Regions from separate parts of the Desulfofundulus sp. genome, predicted to be linked through region 2. Evidence: riboswitches for the same ligand, from Rfam matches in the RefSeq annotation. Region 2 holds a riboswitch; the other holds the start of a gene.
What was found. A riboswitch is a leader RNA that binds a small molecule or an ion and turns the genes downstream of it on or off. The one in region 2 is predicted to bind cobalamin.
Positions count from the first base shown of each region.

Region 1: another riboswitch for cobalamin. It lies ahead of thiC (phosphomethylpyrimidine synthase ThiC); the one in region 2 lies ahead of ACPLUI_RS04965 (energy-coupling factor ABC transporter permease).

Region 1 is NZ_JBNATZ010000088.1:5,714-9,064, forward strand. It holds gene ACPLUI_RS07205 (ribonuclease J) at 1-698, shown strand, start outside; partial or broken gene ACPLUI_RS07210 (ClpP family protease) at 950-1,405, shown strand; cobalamin riboswitch at 1,492-1,777, shown strand; gene thiC (phosphomethylpyrimidine synthase ThiC) at 1,892-3,190, shown strand; partial or broken gene ACPLUI_RS07220 (phosphomethylpyrimidine synthase ThiC) at 3,194-3,351, shown strand, end outside.
Region 2 is NZ_JBNATZ010000050.1:2,816-10,431, forward strand. It holds partial or broken gene ACPLUI_RS04950 (energy-coupling factor ABC transporter ATP-binding protein) at 1-527, opposite strand, end outside; gene cbiQ (cobalt ECF transporter T component CbiQ) at 524-1,306, opposite strand; gene ACPLUI_RS04960 (energy-coupling factor ABC transporter substrate-binding protein) at 1,299-1,631, opposite strand; gene ACPLUI_RS04965 (energy-coupling factor ABC transporter permease) at 1,635-2,396, opposite strand; cobalamin riboswitch at 2,793-3,072, opposite strand; gene rimI (ribosomal protein S18-alanine N-acetyltransferase) at 3,141-3,614, opposite strand; gene tsaB (tRNA (adenosine(37)-N6)-threonylcarbamoyltransferase complex dimerization subunit type 1 TsaB) at 3,623-4,327, opposite strand; gene tsaE (tRNA (adenosine(37)-N6)-threonylcarbamoyltransferase complex ATPase subunit type 1 TsaE) at 4,308-4,790, opposite strand; gene thiL (thiamine-phosphate kinase) at 4,902-5,909, opposite strand; gene thiC (phosphomethylpyrimidine synthase ThiC) at 6,011-7,312, opposite strand; gene ACPLUI_RS04995 (thiamine phosphate synthase) at 7,309-7,616, opposite strand, start outside.

The sequences.
Region 1 (3,351 bases), on a different contig from region 2:
GTGATACCATTATTATTTCTGCTACCCCCATCCCGGGCAACGAAAAGCTGGTGGCGCGTATTATCGATCAGCTCTTCAAGCAGGGTGCTCATGTCATCTATGAGGCGGTTTCGGGTATTCATGTGAGCGGTCACCCCAGCCAGGAAGAGCTTAAACTGATGATCAATCTGGTCAAGCCGCGGTTTTTCGTGCCGGTACACGGTGAGTACCGTATGTTGATCAAACATGCGGAGCTGGCCCGCACCATGGGTATTCCGGCGGAGCATATTTTTGTGGCCGAAAACGGCCAGGTGCTGGAGTTTACCCGTCGTTCCGGGCGTATTGCCGGGCGGGTAACGGCGGGGCGCGTGCTGGTGGACGGTCTGGGCGTGGGTGATGTGGGTAACATTGTACTGCGCGACCGCAGGCAGCTTTCCCAGGACGGGATCTTGATCGTAGTCGTAACTATCAATCGCGAATTGGGTCAGGTTATGGCCGGGCCGGATATTGTCTCAAGAGGCTTTGTTTATGTGCGGGAGTCCGAGCAATTGATGGAAGAAGCCCGGCAAAGGGTCAAGGAGGCCCTGGAGAAGTGTAACGATCGGGGTCTTTCGGAATGGGCGGCTATCAAGTCACAGGTGAGAGACGTGTTAGGAAAGTTCCTCTACGAAAAAACAAGGAGAAGGCCCATGATCCTGCCCATAATCATGGAAGTATGAACACCGCATACTGGAAAGCCGGAAGGTCCTGGGACAAAGGCCTTCCGGCTCTTTACATGCGCCGGGTTTCCCTGATGCATACATAAAAACCGTATTGGCAAGGCGAACGCAGGTAGCGTGGCTCCGGTGGAACGCGGGTTCAGGTAGCCCGTGTTTGTGTTTATATGTGTATTTTATCCCTTCACATAACCATACTAGAGAAGAGAGAAAAACCTGTGAGAGGATGGGTAAAAGTGCCTGGTGATTGGACTATATGGGGCCACGAGGGAGAGTACCCGTGCACGCCTCCGGAAAACCCTCCGGAAGAGCCTGTTGCGCCCCCCAAGCGGGAAACCGATAACCCCGGGTCTACTCCGGCGCCCCAACGGGTACAGGGGCGTACTAAGGAAAGTATGGAATCCATTAAAGAGATGGGGTCCAGTTCCGTGCCTGAAGTTAAAAGCAACATTCACTGTTTGACCATTGTAGGCCAGATTGAAGGCCACCTGGTATTACCACCGCAAAACAAGACCACCAAGTATGAACATCTCATCCCTCAACTGGTGGCTCTGGAGCAGAGCCCGGATGTGGAAGGCGTGCTGGTGGTATTGAACACGGTGGGTGGGGATGTGGAGGCGGGCCTGGCTATTGCAGAAATGATCGCCAGCCTTTCCAAACCTACAGTATCCATCGTACTGGGCGGGGGACACAGCATCGGGGTGCCGATAGTGCCCCTGTCGCTACCCCAAAGCTTTTGACCTCCTCACAAATTTCATTCTTGATCGGAGGTGAGGATGTGATAAAATAATGGTAATAATTGAATAGTCAAACAGGTGCCTCATGAAGGGGAGAATAGGGAAGTCCGGACGGGTGGCATACCACCCGGAAACGGCGCGGTCCCGCCACTGTAGTCGGGGAGCTTGAAGCGGTCACTGGCCATCACTCAGTTCAGGTGAACCCCTTGGCAATGTGAGCTTGTTATTGCTAGCGAGAGAGTTGCGCTGAAGGGAGCTACACATGGCTGAGTGTCAGCTGGGAAGGCCGGGTGGAAGGAGCTATGATCCGTTAGCCAGGAGACCTGCCTGTTTGAGGGAATGGCTGCTCTCGCGAGAAAGGGCGGCCGTGCGCGGAGGATGATGGTAAAGTCCTCAGCCAGATGGTTGTTTTTGGCTGGGGACTTTTTATTTTATTTCATCCATGGAGGTGTTGCGGAAATGCCAACACAAATGGCCAGGGCTCTGGCCGGTGAGATCACGCCCGAGATGAAAAGGGTGGCCGGGCGGGAGGGGGTGGACCCGGAATTTATCCGCCGGGGAGTAGCGGAAGGCACCATCGTCATACCACGCAACCGCATGAGAAAGAACATCGATCCCGTGGGTATCGGAACGGGCCTTGCTGTGAAGGTGAGCGCCAGTGTGGGCCTGGCGGGGGAAAGGGACACCATCGAGGGGGAGGTGGCCAAAGTACGGGCAGCCCTGGAAGCAGGTACCGATGCCCTCATGGATCTGAGCGTGTGTGGTGACATTGACGGTGCCCGGCGGGCCGTGCTGGCCGCAACCACCACGCCCGTGGGTACCCTGCCAGTGTACCAGGCCCTGGCGGAAGCCCGGGAGAAGTACGGGGCGGCGGTCAAAATGAAGGTGGACGAGATGTTCGAGGTAATCGAGCGGCAGGCGGCCGACGGAGTGGATTTTCTGGCCCTGCACTGTGCCACCACGTGGCAGACCCTGCGGGCGGCCAGAAAGCACCGCCGCATCGATTACCTGGTCAGTCACGGGGGCAGCCACTTAATGGGCTGGATGATTTACAACCAGCGGGAGAATCCTCTTTATGAGCATTTCGACCGGCTGCTGGAGATCTGCCGCCGCTACGATGTTACCTTGAGCCTGGCCGACGGGTGGCGTCCCGGCTGCCTGGCCGATTCCCTGGACGCGGCCCAGGTGCAGGAACTCGTGGTGCTGGGGGAACTGGTGGCCCGGGCCCGGCAACAGCAGGTGCAGGTGATGGTGAAAGGACCGGGGCACGTCCCCCTGGGGCACCTGAAGGCCACCGTACAGCTGGAAAAGCAGATTTGCCACGGGGCACCCTATTTTGTCTTCGGCCCGGTGGTTACGGACATCGCCCCTGGGTACGACCATATTACGGCAGCCATCGGCGGGGCCCTTGCAGCCTGGGCCGGGGCGGAATTTCTCTGTTATGTCACCGCTGCGGAGCACCTGGGACTGCCCGATGTGGAGCAGGTGCGGGAAGGGGTTGTTGCCGCCCGTATTGCCGCCCATGCGGCCGACGTGGCCAGGGAACCACGGGCGGCGCAGTGGGACCTGGAAATGTCCCGGGCACGCAAGGCCCTGGACTGGGAGAGGCAAATCCAACTGGCCCTCGACCCCGGCCGGGCCGGTGCCCTTCGCCGGGAACGCAGCCGTGGTTCTCACCGGACGTGCGCCATGTGCGGCAAGTACTGTGCCATGCAGGTAGTAGGGGAATATCTGGGCAAAGAGCAGGGGGTGTGTTAGGTGATGACCCAGTTGTTGGCGGCCAGGGAGGGCCGCATCACGCCGGAGATGGAGAAGGTGGCCCGGCGGGAAGGAGTGGATCCGGAATTCATCCGTGCCGGGGTGGCTGCAGGTACAATCGTCATCCCGAAAAACAGGTTGCGGAAAGGGATCCGGACCTG
Region 2 (7,616 bases):
TGTACGGGGTCCAGCCCGGCGGTAGGTTCATCGCAGATCAGTACGCTGGGTTCCATGGCCAGAACACCGGCCAGGCAGACCCTTTTCTTCTGACCGTAGCTTAAAAGGTGGGTGGGCCTGTCCCTGAGATCGGTAATTTCCGTGGCCGCCATGGCGTTTTCCACGCGGCGTGCCACCTCTTCCCTGCTCAGTCCTAAATTTAAAGGGCCAAAAGAGATTTCCTGGACCACACTGGCTGAAAAGAGCTGGCTGTCGGGGTCTTGAAAAACAATACCCACATCTTTGCGCAACTGCATGAGCGAGCGGTGATCGTACCGCACCTCCCGCCCGGCAAAAAGAACCCGGCCCCGCGCCGGGCGCAGGATGCCGTTAAAGTGAAGGAAGATGGTGGTCTTACCGGCCCCGTTGGAACCCAGCACCGCCACCTTCCTCCCTTTTTCAATGGCCATAGTGACTCCACGCAGGGCAGTTGTACCATCGGAATAGACAAAATGAACATCACGGGCTTCCAGAATAAATTCTTTCAAACAGGCCACCTCCTGCTCACCAGGACCAGAACCAGCAGCATAGAATCCACGACGGCAATAAGGGCGATATTTTTCCCGGAAACCGGGCGGGAATTTTCCAGGACCATTAGCTCGCCCGTATACCCCCTGGCCAGAAGGGCGGTGAAAAGGGCCTGGGAACGGTAAAATGACCTGACAAAAAGGTTGGATACCAGGTGAGCCAGAGAACGATAGGATGCCCCCGGACTGGCATAGCCGCAGCGTGAGGCCTGGGATATGTACATACTGGATGCCGTTTCCATAATTACGAAAATAAAACGGTAAACCAGACCCATCAGTTCAATCAGTAAAGCAGGCACTTTTAACCGGTGGAGAACCGAAATGATCTCCACCATGGGAGTGGTCAAAGACAAAAAATAGAGACAGGAAACAGCACCGATCGCCCTGGCAAAGAGCAGGCCGGCATGATAAAGAGCCGGCAAAGTTACACCCAGCGTAATGCCCCAGAAAACGAACCCGTGTACAGCCGGGTCGGGTTTCCGGGAAATGGTCAGGACAATGGCAAGCAGGCCGGTCACCAGAAAACCCAGGGGCAACAGCAAAAGTTTAAAGTAAAAGCGGGCCGGTATGCGAGCACCCCAGATCACGGCCGCCGTCGCCAGACCGGTTACCAGAACTGGTACCAGTATGCTGGAAGCCGCCAGGCAGATGCCCATGGTGAGCACGGCAAAGGCAAACTTCTCTCCGGGATGAACATGACGCAGGCTGCTGGTATACGCATACTGGTCAATTTTAAACACCAGTATCTCTCTCCTCTAACAACTCCCCGGGTCGCATTTGCTGAACATGGTTACCTCTCGATCCGCGGTAGAATCCTATGAAATAGCCGATAAACCCGGCACCCAGTGCTGCCTGCAGGGCAAAGAGCAAACTCTCGATTTCGCCACTTGGAGGTTCCCACACGGACTTGAACCACGGATGATAACCCGGGTGCAGTTCTCCAATAACTTTCTCCGCCTGGTCATCGGCACCTGCAAATTCAGCATTTTTGTTCACCAGCAGTGGAAAGGCCGCCAGCAACAGCACAATCAAAATCAAACACAGGTTCTTGACGCCATTTTTCATCATTTATACCTCCCGGGATAAAACTCGCAATTGTTCCAGTTCGCGGCTGTTGTGTGCAACCAGAAAGTTAAAAACAATGATGGTCAAAATTCCCTCGCTGATGGCCAGGGGTACCTGAGTGACCGCAAAAATACCCATGAACTTCAGCATGGCCCCCAGCACCCCGCCGTGGGAAGCGGGAAAGGCCAGAGCCAGCTGTATGGATGTCGTAACATAGGTCAGCAGATCTCCGGCAAAAGCAGCCATAAAGACTGAAAGCCAACGTGGTAGGGCCAGTCTCTGGCCCAGCCGGAACAGGACATAGGCCACCAGGGGACCGACCACCGCCATGGAAAAGGTATTGGCCCCCAGTGTGGTTAGACCCCCGTGGGCCAGCAATAGAGCCTGAAAGAGCAATACTATGCAACCCAGCACGCTCATGGCCCATGGCCCGAAAAGTATGGCTCCCAGCCCGACACCCGTAGGATGAGAACAGCTGCCGGTAACGGAAGGAATTTTTAAAGCCGAAAGGACAAAAGCAAAGGCACCCGCCAGTCCCAGGAGCATTTTTACCCCGGGGTCAACCTTTACAGACTTTTGAATGGAAAGTATGCCTGCCGCAAGAAAAGGCAAGGTCAGAACATACCAGAAAATGCACCACTTCAAGGGGAGAAACCCTTCCATGATGTGCATGGCCCAGGCATTCTGCTGGGGAAAGAATACAAATAAAAGGAGGAGAATGGATAAAAGGATACCGGCATTTTTCTTTACAAGAAATTTCTGCACAAGAAATACCTCCTCGCAAGATAATCTACCCTGCCTGGCAATCATGTCGGCAGAAGCCCCAACCTGAAAAAGAAAACCCCCGACCGGTGCCGGGGGATAACCTTTTAAACACAAAAAGGACATGCTTCTACCGCTCCCCCGGCACAGATAATGAGGAGTGGAACAGGCATGTCCTCTGCTGTCCTCAGGTCATGGCCCTTTCAAGTCACCACAACATCCTCAATTGAAGGGGCTCCCCGGACAGGGGACCACATCACCCTTTTAAGCCTTATCCCTCGGGATAAAGCACCTATTCCTGCAATCTTGATTTTAAAAAACCAACAACCCCTGCAGGTCCGGGCGCAGGGGTTAAAGCATACCTTAAGCTCTTTCACCTCCCCATGGACCGTAGGTACAAGCGGTGAAACGGAACGGGCAGGTCTCCTGGCTCATGGATCACTGTCCCACCACGCCTTCCCAGCCCGGCACTCACCAGCACATCAGTTCAAGTTTGCTGTACACTCTCACTGCTGGGACAACATACCATTGTATGCAGTGTCTCAGTCAAAAGTGAGTGCTGGCCAGTGGCTTTGTGTGGCGGACTCCCCATTCACAGTGGCGGCACCGCGTCAGATTTTCACTGACTTCCCTCTATCCCTGCCTGTAGGCAGGGAGCACCCGTCCACCATATTCAATTGTCTAAATTGTAACACAACGAGCCTGTGTTGTCCAGATTTTTCCCGACCGCTGGCATAAGTTAATAAGTTAAGTGCCTGGCACTGTACCATCAAGGGGATCCTTCCACATAATGACGGCATCTTCGTTGGTATCGGTGTAATATCCCCGCCGGCGGCCTCTTTCCACAAAACCCAGTGAAGTATAAAGACGGCGGGCAACGTGGTTGGAAGTACGCACCTCGAGGGTCATCCTCCTGGCTCCCAGCATGACCGCCCTGCGCATGAGTTCCTGCATCAGTTTCCGCCCGATCCGGCGACGGCGGTAATCCGGATGCACGGCCACATTGGTTACGTGAGCCTCATCCAAAACCAGCCACATCCCGGCATAGCCGACCACCTTTTCACCCGCCAGAACGACGATGTACACGGCAAATTCGTTGTGCATCAATTCATAGGTGAAGGCATAACGGGACCAGGGGGTGGGGAAAGAAGCCTGCTCAATAGCCAGCACCTCATCCAGGTGCCGGGAGGACATTTCGGCAAAAGTCAGTTCCATCGGCATACACCGGCTTACCCTTTCTGTTTTTGGAGCCACTTTACTTCAGCCTCGGATAACCGGATGTAGTTGGGCAGCAGTTCAAAAGGATCCTTCCCCGCTCCGTCCCTCAGCAGCCGGTAACCCAGCTCGGCTACCGGCGCACCCCGGGGCCAACACGCACTTCCCGGAGCGAAGAAAACCATCCCGCCCAGCTGTTGTTTAAAGAATCCACCATAAACGGGAACCCCGTCGCCCAGCAGTGTAACTGGAAGCCCCAGACGTTCAAGACGACCTGCCAGCTCCCCGGGCCGGACCGCTACAGGGCCCTCCAAACGTTCCAGTTCTCCATCGACTGTACGATAGACCGCCGCATAAACCTCGTCTTTTCGAGCGTTGAGAATGGGGCAGATCAGCCCCCCCTGTCCTGTCAAGGGGTGAGCCAGAGCATCGAGGGTACCGACGCCCACAACGGGCAACCCCCAGACCTGAGCCAGGGTTTTGGCCGTAGCCATACCTATGCGCAGGCCGGTAAAAGAACCGGGCCCCGAGGAAACAGCGATACCACCCAGGTCCTCCCGCCCAACCCCTGCGTCTTCCAGCACGGCTTTAATCATGGGCAGGAGGTTCACCGAATGGGTGCGCCGGTTATTAACCATCCGCTCGGCCAGCAACCTTTCCCCGTCTACCACGGCCACCGCAGCCACCGGCGTGGCAGCCTCAATACCCAGCACCAACAAGGGCGGTCAGCTCCTTCACCAGTTCTTCATAGCGCCTCCCCCGGGGGATTATATGAATCTCGCGTAAGTCCGGCTCTCCCTGGAATCCCTTGAAGTAAATGTCCAGCCGTTCGGAAGGTAAAACCTCTTCAACCCGCCCCGCCCACTCCAACACGGTCACGCCCTCACCGTAGAAGTATTCTTCATAGCCCAGATCGGCCATCTCCCCGGACCCGCCCAGACGGTAGACATCCATATGGTACAGGGGCAACCGGCCGGAGTATTCGTTAATTAATGTAAAAGTAGGACTGGTTACCGGCCGGGTAATCCCCAGGCCGCGGGCGATACCGCGGGCCAGCACCGTCTTCCCCGCACCCAGATCACCATACAGGCACAGAACATCTCCGGGAAGCAAGATGGAGGCCAGAAGGCGGCCAAACTCTTCAGTTTCCCCGGGAGAACGGGTTCGCCATACAAAAGCCATGCAACCACCCGATTCGATTCTACCACGCAAAAAAGAAGTCTGCCAGTATTATAACCTGTGGAGGGGCCGTTTCAAAACTCTTTGTGAGCGCAAATATTTTAAAGCTTTAGCCTAAGGGGCAAAGTGATCGTAACCGCGGGCCTCCAGGGGGACGCACCGGCCGCCGGGCAGTTCCAGAACCACTCCCTTGTCCGCCGGGGTAATCTCACCAATACAGCGGCATTCTTCTCCGGCCGCAGCAAGCATTTCCTCCACATTCCGGGCTGTGTCCGGTGGAACGGTAAAGACAAGCTCAAAATCCTCACCGCCGGAAAAGGCCCAATCCAGGGGGTCGCAAGCAGCCAGTGCAGCCACCACTACCACCCGGTGGTCCACAGGAATATCCCGTGCACGCACCCGGCAGCCCACGCCGCTGGCAAGGCAGATTTCCCGCAGTTCTGCAGCCAGGCCGTCACTGACGTCGTCCATGGCTGTAACCCCGGCCCGGGATAAGACTCGCCCGGCCCGCAATCTCGCCCGGGGTTCCAGGTGTGCCTGCTTGAGGAAAGCCGCCACCCCAGGGTCAACAGTTAAATCCGGGTGCCGGCACAGGTATAGCCCGGCTGCGGATTTACCCAGGCTGCCGGTGACATAGATCAAATCCCCCACTCTAGCCCCACCGCGGCACACAGCCCGGCCTTTTTCCACGAACCCCACCAGGGCCAGGTTGATCACCAGCCGCTCCGGGCAGAGCACCGTGTCTCCACCCACGATATTCAAGCCATATTCACCCGCCGCCTGCCTGATACCCCGGTAAAGTTCCTCCACTTCCTCCACGGACAGGCGCGCGGGCAGGCCCAGGGAAACCACACCATGAGCGGCCCACCCGCCCATAGCCGCAATGTCGCTCACGTTAACCGACACGCTCTTGATGCCCACCTGAGCGGGAGTGGCATAATCCAGCGAAAAGTGAACCCCTTCAACCAGCATGTCGGTCGTGAACAACAGCCACCAGGGGCCTTCCAGGTTTAAAATCGCCGCATCGTCCCCTATGCCCCGCACCACCTCTCCCGGCCGGTTGATCAAATCCCGGGACAAACGGTTTATGAGGCCGAATTCGCCCAGATCACCAAGCTTCAAGGTTCCATACATCTCCTCAATGCCATACAGGTACTGTACCAGATACGCTCGGAGCGGCAGCCGTCCCTTAAGGAGCGACAGACATTACTTTTTTAATTCCGCTAACATTCTTCCACCCGTTCCGCACCCAGATACCTGGCCACAATCTCCATGGCACAGAAATCGCCACACATGGTACAGGCCCTGGTTCCGGCCGGATTTCGCTTCTCCCTGTATGCCCGGGCTTTTTCCGGGTCAATGGCCAGCCTTATCTGGGCTTCCCAGTCCAGGGCCTTGCGGGCCCGGGCCATAGCCAGATCCCATTCCCGGGCTCCCGGCACGCCCTTGACCAGGTCTGCCGCGTGGGCGGCAATGCGGGACGCCACCACACCCTCCTTGACGTCATCTATGGTAGGCAGACCCAGGTGTTCGGAGGGAGTCACATAACACAAGAAGTCGGCTCCGGCCATGGCTGCTACAGCTCCCCCAATGGCGGCGGTAATATGGTCGTACCCCGGAGCCACATCGGTAACCAGGGGGCCCAGAACGTAAAAGGGAGCACCGTTACACAGCGTCTTCTGCACCTGCACATTGGCGGCCACCTGGTCCAGGGGGACATGCCCGGGGCCTTCCACCATGGCCTGCACACCCGCGGCACGCGCCCGGTTCACCAGTTCTCCCAGTACAATCAACTCCTGGATTTGAGCACGGTCGGTGGCATCGGCCAGGCATCCCGGCCGCAGGCCGTCACCCAGGCTCAAAGTAACGTCGTAACGCAGGCATATCTCCAGCAGCCGGTCAAACTGTTCATAGAGGGGATTTTCCCGGCCGTTGTGAAGCATCCACCCCGCCAGGAAAGAACCGCCCCTGCTGACGATATCGGTAACGCGCCCCTGCCTTTGCAGCCGGCCGATGACCTCCAGGGTGACCCCACAGTGCACGGTGATGAAGTCCACCCCGTCGGCAGCCTGCTTTTCAATTACGGCAAACAGGTCGTCGGCCTTCATCTGCACAATACTACCCCGTTTTTCCCTGGCTTCCACAGCCGCCTGGTAAATGGGAACGGTACCCACCGGTACGGAACTCCTCGCAATAATCGCCCTGCGACAGCCGTCCAGGTCGCCTCCCGTAGAAAGGTCCATCACCGCATCGGCTCCGGCCTTCAAAGCGGCTTCCAGTTTGGTTAATTCTTCCTGGATACTGGCAAAAGCCGTAGAGGTCCCAAGGTTGGCATTGATTTTGGTACGCAAGCCCTCCCCGATACCGCATGGGTCCAGGCCTGCATGGTTTTTATTGGCCGGAATAACCACCGTACCGGCAGCTACCTTCCTTAAAATTTCTTCCACCGGCAACCTTTCTCTCTCAGCCACCCGGCGCATGGCCGCCGTTATTTCCCCTGCCCGGGCTGCTAAAAGTTGAGTCATTTCAAATACCTCCTTGCTTTATCGATCCGGGAACGCAGTTCGCGGGCAGCGCCGGATACATCTTCTGCTGCCACCACTGCCGTGATCACTGCCGCCCCGTCAGCCCCGGCAGCAATCACCTCTTCCACATTACCGGCCTTGATGCCTCCGATGGCCACTTTCGGTATGCTGACCGCGGATGCCACCTGTCGCACCAGGTCCACACCCACCGGGGCCTGGACATCATCTTTGGTGTGGGTTTCAAAAACGGGACCCACACCGATATAGTCGGCACCCTGCCGCTGGGCTTCCAGGGCCTGTTCCA